DNA from 3 places in the Mesorhizobium sp. BR1-1-3 genome. Region 1 is predicted to be linked to each of the others. Evidence: predicted binding sites of a transcription regulator. Region 1 holds the regulator's gene; each other region holds the start of a gene.
What was found. The regulator PhoB, encoded in region 1, activates phosphate uptake and scavenging genes when phosphate is short. The targets are predictions, from matches to a motif close to TGTCATNNANCTGTCAT.

Region 1 (3,278 bases):
CACGGCGCGCGGCTTCTGCCAGTATTTGACCGCGTCACCGACAGCGTTCCAGGGCAGGAAGAACCGCGGCGACCGGGAGGATATGAAAGAGCATGTCGGTCGGAATCCGCCACGACGATTTGCGCCGCCGCAACCGCGCGATGGTGATCGCGGCGGTGCGCCGCGCCGGACAGCCGTCGCGCACCGAGATCGCCGCAACCACAAGCCTCAGCCATTCGACGATCTCGGCGATCTCATCCGACCTGATCGTCGAAGGCATCCTGACCGAAAGCAAGCCGAGCGAGGCCGGCTCGCTCAAACGCGGCCGTCCGCAGGTCGGCCTCAGCCTCAATCCGGAAGCGGCCGCGGTAATGACCGTGGTGCTGTCGCTGAACTTCCTCTCGGTCGCCGTCATCGACTATGCCGGCCAGGTAATATCCGAGGAACAGCGCCGGCTCGACACGCTGACGATGTCGCGCGACTCGCTGATCGGTGAGTGCACGGCAATCGTGCGGCGCCGCCTGGAAGATCCCGACCTGGACGTGCGCAGCATCGCTCGTATCGCGCTGGCCGTCCAGGGCATCACCGACACCCGTGCCCGCGCCATGCTGTGGTCGCCGATCACGCCGCACACCGACATCGCCTTCGCCGACATATTCGAAGAGGAGTTCGGCATCCCCGCCATTATGGAGAACGACTGCAACATGATGGCGGTGGCGCTGCGCTGGCGCGACCCCGATCGTTACCGCGACGATTTCATCGCCATCCTCCTGTCGCACGGCATCGGCATGGGGCTGGTGCTGAAGGGCGAATTGTTCACCGGCACCCATTCCTCGGGCGGCGAATTCGGCCACATGATCCATCGGCCGAACGGCGCGCTGTGTCGCTGCGGACGGCGCGGCTGCGTCGAAGCCTATGCCGGCAATTATGCCATCTGGCGCAACGCGCGGCAGATGGGCGAGGATGCAGAGCCCGTCGCCGATGTCAGCGACGCCGACATGCGCGCCCTGGCTGCTGCCGCCCGCGAAAAGGACGGGCCCGAACGGGAAGCCTATCGCAAGGCCGGCGAAGCGCTCGGCTACGGCCTCGGCAGCCTGTTTGCGCTGATCGATCCGGCGCCGGTCGCCATGGTCGGCGTCAGCGCCGCCGCCTTCGACCTGATCGAGCCGGCATTGCGGCAAGCGATTGCCCAGACCGCCGGCGGCCAGCATTCCAAGTCGATTTCCTTCGACACCGAGCCGAACGAACTGCCGCTGATCCGCGAAGGCTGCGCCATGCGGGCGCTGATCTTCGTCGATCAGGAGATTTTTGCGCCGGGCGTGCAGGCGAGATCCGGTTTCGGCGGCAAGAACGTGGCGTGAGTTCAAACGAGGGAGTTCAGTCCTCGCGAATGGCGTAACCCGCCCCACGGATGGTGCGAATGACATCGGGCATGCGGCCGTTGTTGACCGCCTTGCGCAGCCGTCCGACATGCACATCGACCGTGCGTTCGTCGATGTAGATCGTCTCGCCCCAGACATTGTCGAGCAGTTGGCTGCGCGAGAACACGCGGCCTGGATGGCGCATCATGAATTCAAGCAGGCGGAATTCCGTCGGCCCGAGCCGGATCTCGCTCTTCTTGCGATAGACACGGTGCGATTCGCGATCGAGCACGATATCGCCGACCTTGAGCACGCTGGACAGCACTTCCGGCTTGGCCCGGCGCAGCAGCGCCTTGACCCTGGCCATGAACTCCGGCGTCGAGAAAGGCTTGACCAGATAGTCGTCGGCACCGGTCGAGAGGCCGCGCACGCGGTCGCTTTCCTCGCCTCGCGCGGTCAGCATGATGATCGGCAGCCGCTCGGTCTCGGGACGCATCCTTAGCCGGCGGCAGAGTTCGATACCGGAAACCGCAGGCACCATCCAGTCGAGCACCAGAAGGTCTGGAACGTTCTCCTGCAGCCGGATTTCGGCCTCGTCGCCGCGCGTCACCACCTCGACCTGGTAACCTTCGGATTCGAGATTGTAGCGGAGCAGCACGCCTAGCGGCTCCTCATCCTCCACCACCATGATGCGTGGCGCGATCATCGGCTGGTCACCCCTGTCATGCCGCTGGCGCGGACATTGCCGTCTCGTCCTGCTTCGGACGGTTGGCTGGCAACTGCGTGCCGGTCAAAACATAATAGGCATTTTCGGCGATGTTGGTCACGTGGTCGCCGATCCGCTCGAGGTTCTTGGCGCAAAACAACAGGTGCGTGCACGCCGTGATGTTGCGCGGATCTTCCATCATGTAGGTCAGCAGTTCGCGGAACACCGATGTGTATTTGACGTCGATGCGTTCATCATTGTTTCTGAGCGTGGCAAGCGCTGCCGCGTCAGCGGCGGCATACTCGTCGACGACCCCCTGCACCTGGATCAGCACCAGCTGCGCCATCGCGTCGATCGAATGCGAAAGGTCGTGCGGCGTGACGCTCAGCCCGACAGTGCCGACGCGCTTGGCGATGTTCTTGGCAAGGTCACCGATGCGCTCGAGGTCGCCGGCCATGCGGATCGAACCGACCACCGCACGCAGATCGTTGGCCATCGGCTGGCGCTTGGCGATCAGCGTGATGGCACGATCGTCCAGCTCGCGCTGGCGTGCATCCATGATGGCGTCATCGGAAACCACCCGCTGCGCCAGCGCATTGTCCGAATTGAGCAAAGCCCTGGTCGAGCCACCGACCATCGAGCGGGCGAGATCGCCCATGTCGCGGATCAGCTGGCTGATCTGCTCCAGATCCTCATCGAAAGATGCGACGGTATGTTCACCCATGATCTTCGTCCCTCATATGCCTGAGATCAGCCGAACCGGCCGGTGATGTAGTCCTGGGTGCGTTTGTCGTCGGGGGTGGTGAACATCTTGTCGGTGGCGCCCTCCTCGACCAGATAGCCAAGATGGAACATCGCGGTGCGCTGCGACACGCGCGCTGCCTGCTGCATCGAATGGGTGACGATGACGATCGTATAGTTCTGACGCAGTTCGTCGATCAGTTCCTCGACGCGAGCGGTGGCGATCGGGTCGAGCGCCGAACACGGTTCGTCCATCAGGATCACCTCGGGTGACACGGCGATGGCGCGTGCAATGCACAGGCGCTGCTGCTGGCCACCGGAAAGACCCGTGCCAGGTTCCTGCAAACGGTCCTTGACCTCGTTCCAGATCGCCGCCTTCTTCAGGCTGGACTCGACGATCTGATCCATGTCGGCCTTGCGCTTGGCCAATCCGTGGATGCGCGGCCCATAGGCGACGTTCTCGTAGATCGACTTTGGGAACGGATTGGGTT
Region 2 (3,278 bases), on a different contig from region 1:
CGCGCCATCACCTTCAATGTCGGGCCGATCAACTCCAAGCTCGGCGGCGTGCTATGCATGTTCGGCGCCATCGTCATGTTGTTCCTGGTGCCGTGGCTCGACACTTCGAAGGTGCGCTCGGCGGTTTACCGGCCCTGGTACAAGCTGTTCTTCTGGCTGTTCGTGGCCGATGCCATCCTGCTTGGCTGGCTGGGCTCGCAGCCGGCAGAAGGCAGCTATGTGTTCATGGCGCAGATGGCGACATTGTTCTACTTCGCCTTCTTCCTGATCGCGCTGCCGGTGCTCGGCCTGATTGAGACGCCGCGACGGTTGCCGAACTCGATCACCGAGGCGGTGCTCGAGAAGAACAAGGGCGGCAGCGGACATCCGGCGGGCGCTACGGCGGCTCCGGAAACCAAAGGCTGAGCGGGTAGAGAATCTAAGGGGATTTGGCATGAAAAAGATTCTCACCTCGCTGGCGCTGATCGGCCTTGTGGCCGTCGCCGCTGGGGCCGCGGGCACTCGGGCGATCGCCGCCGAAGAGGCACACAATGTGGCCAATCCGACGCATTTCCCGATCGACGAGCCGAAGGAAATGGACTGGAGTTTCACTGGCCCATTCGGCACCTATGACAAGGCGCAGCTGCAGCGCGGCCTCAAGGTCTACAAGGAAGTCTGCTCGGCCTGCCATTCGATGAACCTGGTGGCGTTCCGCACGCTGTCGGACCTCGGCTATTCCGATGCGCAGATCAAGACGCTGTCGGCCGAGTACACCATCCACGACGGTCCCAACGATGCCGGCGACATGTTCGACCGTCCGGGCAAGCCGTCCGACCACTTCCCGCCGCCCTTCGCCAATGAGGAAGCCGCCGCTGCCTCCAATGGCGGTGCTGCTCCGCCAGACATGTCCCTGCTGGCCAAGGCTCGCGGGGTCGAACGCGGTTTTCCGCAGTTCGTCTTCGATATCTTCACCCAGTACGACGCGGGCGGCCCCGACTATATCCACTCGCTGCTGACGGGCTACGATCAGACGCCGCCGGCCGGCATGGTCATCCCGGAAGGCACCCACTACAATCCGTACTTCATGTCCGGCGTGTCGCTGAAGATGCCCAAGCCGCTCTCCGATGGTCAGGTGACCTATGATGACGGTGCGCCGCAGACCATCGACCAGTATTCCCGCGACGTCTCCGCCTTCCTGGCATGGGCGGCCGAGCCGCATATGGAAGACCGCAAGAAGACCGGTTTTCGCGTTCTGGTGTTCCTGCTTTTGTTCGGCGCGCTGGTCTATCTCACCAAGCGCAAGGTGTGGGAAGGCGTGGCGCATTAAGCCACACGATCAAGTGATCACGAAGGGCGCCGAGAGGCGCCCTTTTGCATTTCCAGAAGCCGGCCATGTCACATGGCCGTCACCGCATCCGGCGATCCTGTGCTGATCTCATCAAAGGATCGCACCCATGAAAAGATACGCATCGCTCGCGGCAGGCCTGTTGCTGCTCATCGTCGGCTCGGCCGCGCAAGCGGAAGACGCCCAGCCTTTCGTCACCAACAAGGATGTCGACCTGACGATGATCCTGCCGCCGCCGCCGGCAAATGATTCGGCACAGACCAAGGCCGAACTCGGCGAGGTGCTGATGCTGCAGGTGACACGCACGCCCGAGATGGTGGCCAGCGCCGTTGCCGATGCCGAGGAGAATGTCTGGCGCTTCGCCAACGTCATGGGGCCGAAATTCAACAAGGAAACGCTGCCCAAATTCAGCGCCTTCTTCGATCGCGTCGTGGCCACCGAAGGCGCCGTCGTCGATCCGGCCAAGGATATCTGGAAGCGCCCGCGTCCGCACCAGCTCAGCGACCTCGTCAAGCCGGCGGTCAAGTTGTCGAGCTCCGGTTCCTGGCCGTCCGGCCACGCCACCGTCGGCACCATGATGGGCATTATCCTGTCCGATATGGTTCCTGAAAAGCGCGCAGAGATCCTGGCGCGTGCGGCCGAATACGCCCACAACCGCGAGGTCGGCGGCATCCACTATGCGTCCGACGTCGAGATGGGCAGGATTTCCGGCAGCGTCATCGCCGCGGTCCTGCTCAACCGGGACGACTTCAAGGCCGAATATGAAGTGGCCAGGGCCGAGCTTCGTTCGGATCTCGGCATGTAATCTTCGTCAATCGGATCAGACCAGAAAGGGGCGCTTCGGCGTCCCTTTTTTGCTCATGGCCATGTCCGAAGGGCGGTTCGAAAAATAGTCCGTTGGCACGCCGACAACAGGTTGATATTCGATGCATCGAACGGTGGCGAGAAACTTGTCCCGCCATGGCCTTTGGAATTCGATGATGCGGCTCAGCGACTGTCACAACTTTTCCGATTTCCGCCGCATGGCGCAGCAGCGGCTGCCGGGACCGATCTTCAACTACATCGACGGCGCGGCGGACGACGAGGTCACCTATCGCCGCAACACCGAAAGCTTCGAGACCTGCGACCTCGTTCCCAACGTGCTGCGCGGGGTGAGCGAGGTCGACATGTCGGTGACGGTCATGGGCCAGAAGCTGGCGATGCCGTTCTATTGCTCGCCGACCGCCTTGCAGCGCCTGTTCCATCACCAGGGCGAGCGCGCGGTCGCCAAGGCCGCCGCCAAATACGGCACGATGTTCGGCGTGTCGTCGCTGGGCACTGTCAGCCTCGAGGAGGCGCGCAGCATCAGCAGCGGCCCGCAAGTCTACCAGTTCTATTTCCACCGGGATCGCGGTCTTAACCGGGCGATGATGCAGCGGGCAAAGGCGGTCGGGGTCGAGGTGATGATGCTGACCGTCGACAGCATCACCGGGGGAAACCGCGAGCGCGACAAACGAACCGGCTTTGCCATTCCCTTCAAGCTCAACCTTACCGGAATGGCGCAGTTCGCGCTCAAGCCGGCCTGGGCGATCAACTATTTCACCCATGAGGGCTTCAAGCTGCCGCAGCTCGACGAGCATGTCGACATGGGCGGCGGCACGATGTCGATCAGCCGTTACTTCACCGAGATGCTCGATCCGTCGATGACATGGGACGATGTCGCCGAGATGGTCAAGCTCTGGTCCGGTCCGTTCTGCCTCAAGGGCGTCATGTCGGTGGAGGATGCCAAACGCGCTGTCGACATCGGCTGCAGCGGCATCGTGCTGTCGAACCATGGCGGGCGGCAGTTGGATGGCTCACGGGCGGCGTTCGACCAGCTTGCCGAGATCGTCGATGCCGTTGGCGACAGGATCGACGTCATCATGGATGGCGGCGTGCAGCGCGGCACACACGTGCTGAAAGCGCTGTCGCTCGG
Region 3 (3,278 bases), on a different contig from region 1:
AGTGGCGCCGGAAGGGGCTGTCACGGAAAGGGTCATGATCGGACATGCAAGAAGGGCGGCGTTTTCTCGACGCCGCCCTTCCTGATTTCGCCGTTAGCCGCCGATGGCTGCCTTACGGGCTTCGACGATGACGTTGTAGAAGTCCGCCTTAACCGGGACGTAGCCGGTAAAGTCGCCGCCCTCGACGCCTTCGAAGCAAGCCTTGTCCTTCTTCGGCAACTGCGTGAAGAAGTCGGCGAGCTTGGCGGTCATTTCGTCGCCGAGCGCGGTGCGCACGACCAGCGGGCCGTTCGGGATCAGACCCGAGCGCCAGACCTCGACGAAGTCGTTGGGGTCGACGGCGCCCTTGGCGACTTCCTTGTGGAAGGTGCCGGAGGTGTAGCCGTCCTTGAAGTCGCCGATGCCGGAAGAATCGTCCACCGCCACGTCGACCTTGCCGTCACGCACGGCCAGGACGTTGTTCTCGTGACCGCCGTTGAACTGGGTCGAGGCGAAGAAGGTTTCGTTCGAAGCGCCGGTATCCTTCGGGATCTGGGTCAGCGGGATCAGGTAGCCGGAGGTAGAATCCGGATCGGCGTAGCCGAGCTTCTTGCCCTTGGCCGACTTGATGTCGGTGATGCCGGAGGATTTCAGCGCCAGGCCGATCGAATAATAGCCTGTGGCGCCGTCGGTCTGCTGGGTGGTGAGGATCGGGGTGACCGCCTTCGGGTCCTTGAGAGCGACGCTGGCGTAGCCGGAAGCGCCGAGTTCGGCGAAGTCGAGCGTGCCGCCGAGCAGGCCCTGGATGACGCCGTCATAGTCGGCGGCGGGGAACAGCGAGACCTTTTCGAAGCCGAATTCGGTCTTCAAATGGTCGGCGAGGCACTGGTAGTTGCGCAGCCGGTCGGTTTCGTTTTCGCCGCCGAGAATGCCGACGCGAAATTCCTTCATGTCGGCGGCATGGGCCATGCTGGTCGCCATGGCGAGCACCGAAACGGCGCCAAAGACCATCTTCCTGAACATTGGATATTTCTCCTGTAGGTTCCGGCCCCGCGCCGGCAGCGTTATCGATTTTGACAGGTGCCCTTGACGTGGGCTGGCGATCCCAACCGCTCTCAATATCCCGGGAATGCGGGCTCGAGCGGTCCGGCGGATGCGGCGATCTTTCGGCTGAAGGCAACGCTGGTCGAGGTGATGGCCTCGGAGATTTCCTGGCCATTGCTGTCGGCGCCGTAGACGAGGCGCACCGCCTCGCGGTTGAGCTCTTCCGGCGCGCCGTCGAAGACGACCTTGCCGGCAGCCATGCCGATGATGCGGTTGCAGTAGGTGCGGGCGGTGTCCAGCGTGTGCAGATTGGTGACGACGGTGATGCCTTCGCGCAGATTGATGTCCTGCAGCGAATCCATCACCACCTTGGCGTTGAGCGGGTCGAGCGAGGCGATCGGCTCGTCGGCGAGGATCACTCTGGGCTGCTGCATCATGGCACGAGCGATGGCGACGCGCTGCTGCTGGCCGCCCGACAAGGTGCCGGCGGGCTGCAGCGCGGTGCGGGCGATGTCGAGCCGCTCGAGTGCCGCGACCGCCTCGGCGCATTCGGCGCGGGAGAACATGCCGAACAGATTGGTGATGGTCGAGCGGTGGTTCAGCTTGCCGAGCAGCACATTGGTCAGCACGTCGAGGCGCGGCACCAGGTTGAACTGCTGGAAGATCATGGCGCAGTCACGCTGCCAGCGCCGCAGCGGCGAACCGCTCAGCTTCGAGACCTCGGCGCCGTCAAAAAAAATCGAACCCTGGCTGGGATCGATGAGACGGTTGATCATGCGAAGGAGGGTTGATTTGCCGGCGCCCGAACGGCCGATGACGCCAACCATCTGACCCTGCGGGATCGCGATGTTGATGTCGCTGACGGCAGTGTTCTTGCCAAATCGTCGGGTGACACCGCGGATTTCGAGCGTGGCGGAATTTGCTGGCATGGGGGCAGGTTCCAGTCCGGGACCATTGATCGTCAGGCTCTCGCCTAACGCAGCCACATGAACCTGCCGTGTCGCGATGATGTCAGTTTTGTTACGCTCCACAGGCCTTAGCTTGTCAGCCTGGCTTACCTGTAAGTTGCGCAAGGACCCACAGCATATAGAGTGGAGCTATCGCCGCCGTGAACAAAACACAGCCTAATATCATCAACGTTATTGAAGAGCCAACGTCGGATTGCCTCCAACGCTTAGCTGCAAGCTTAATCACCAAAATTCCCAACGCGACCAACCCCAGTCCAATGAAAAGAGGTATTACGACAATAAAGGTCACATTGCTCCATGGCTCTGGGTTGGGTGATTATTAGTTCGATGAAAGCACCATTCGCGTCAACCATGCTTCTCCAGAATGCCTCTGCGGACAGCTCACGGAAGTCCTCAAGGCAAGCGCGCAGCCTTGCATGGTCCCAGTGCCACCAGGCGAGCGCCTGGTAGCGTTCGGCCGTGCGGCGATCGAAGCGCTCGCGGATCGGCTTTGCCGGCACGCCGGCGACGATCGTATAGGGCGCTACATCTTTCGAGACGACAGCGCCAGCGCCGACCGCGGCGCCATCGCCGATGGTGACACCGGGCAGGATGGTCGAGCCGTGACCAAGCCAGGTGTCGTGGCCGATGGTGACCCGCTTGGCGCGGCGCTGGGCGAAGAATTCGCTCTCGTGCTCGGCATCGTCCCAGTAGTCCGAGGCGCGATAGGTGAAGTGATGCAGCGTCGGCCGCCAGGTCGGGTGGTTGGTGGCGTTGATGCGCACGCTGGCCGCGATGTTGGCGAACTTGCCGATCGTCGCACACCAGACCGAGCAGTCCTGCATCATGTAGGAATAGTCGCCAAGTTCGCTTTCCGAGACCCGGCTACGGTCGGCGATCTCGGTCCAGCGGCCGAGCGTCGAATTCTGTACATCCGCCGTCGGGTGGACCAGCGGCGTCTCGGACAATTTCCTGGTCATGCGGCGATTTTTCCGGGCGCGAAAGCGGTGACGTCGATGATGCGGTCGGCAACTGCCTCGCGTACATCGTGGTCATGGAAGATGCCGAGCAGGGCGACACCTGCAGCCTTCTTGGCGGCGATGAGTTCGATCACGAGATCGCGGTTCCTGGCATCGAGCGAGGCTGTCGGCTCGTCGAGCAGCAGGATCGGGTGCTCGGTGATGAAGCCGCGTGCGATGTTGACGCGCTGCTGCTCGCCGCCGGAGAAGGTCGCAGGCGGCAAAGCCCAGAGTTTCTCCGGCAGGTTGAGCTGCGCCAGCAAGGCGCGTGCCTTGCCGCGGGCAATCT

Region 2: a site for PhoB is predicted at 1,373-1,389, ahead of LB559_RS24630 (acid phosphatase). Genes of this name have one in related genera too.
Region 3: a site for PhoB is predicted at 2,032-2,048, ahead of phnC (phosphonate ABC transporter ATP-binding protein). Genes of this name have one in related genera too.

The regions. Positions count from the first base shown of each region.
Region 1 is NZ_JAIUIC010000006.1:238,880-242,157, forward strand. Features, by position in the region: gene LB559_RS15985 (ROK family protein) at 93-1,340, shown strand; gene phoB (phosphate regulon transcriptional regulator PhoB) at 1,357-2,046, opposite strand; gene phoU (phosphate signaling complex protein PhoU) at 2,063-2,770, opposite strand; gene pstB (phosphate ABC transporter ATP-binding protein PstB) at 2,797-3,278, opposite strand, start outside.
Region 2 is NZ_JAIUIC010000012.1:116,639-119,916, reverse strand. Features, by position in the region: gene LB559_RS24640 (cytochrome b) at 1-405, shown strand, start outside; gene LB559_RS24635 (cytochrome c1) at 434-1,306, shown strand; gene LB559_RS24630 (acid phosphatase) at 1,434-2,129, shown strand; gene LB559_RS24625 (alpha-hydroxy acid oxidase) at 2,305-3,278, shown strand, end outside.
Region 3 is NZ_JAIUIC010000031.1:6,274-9,551, reverse strand. Features, by position in the region: gene phnE (phosphonate ABC transporter, permease protein PhnE) at 1-36, opposite strand, end outside; gene phnD (phosphonate ABC transporter substrate-binding protein) at 94-1,002, opposite strand; gene phnC (phosphonate ABC transporter ATP-binding protein) at 1,095-1,952, opposite strand; partial or broken gene LB559_RS32710 (DapH/DapD/GlmU-related protein) at 2,337-2,950, opposite strand; gene phnL (phosphonate C-P lyase system protein PhnL) at 2,947-3,278, opposite strand, start outside.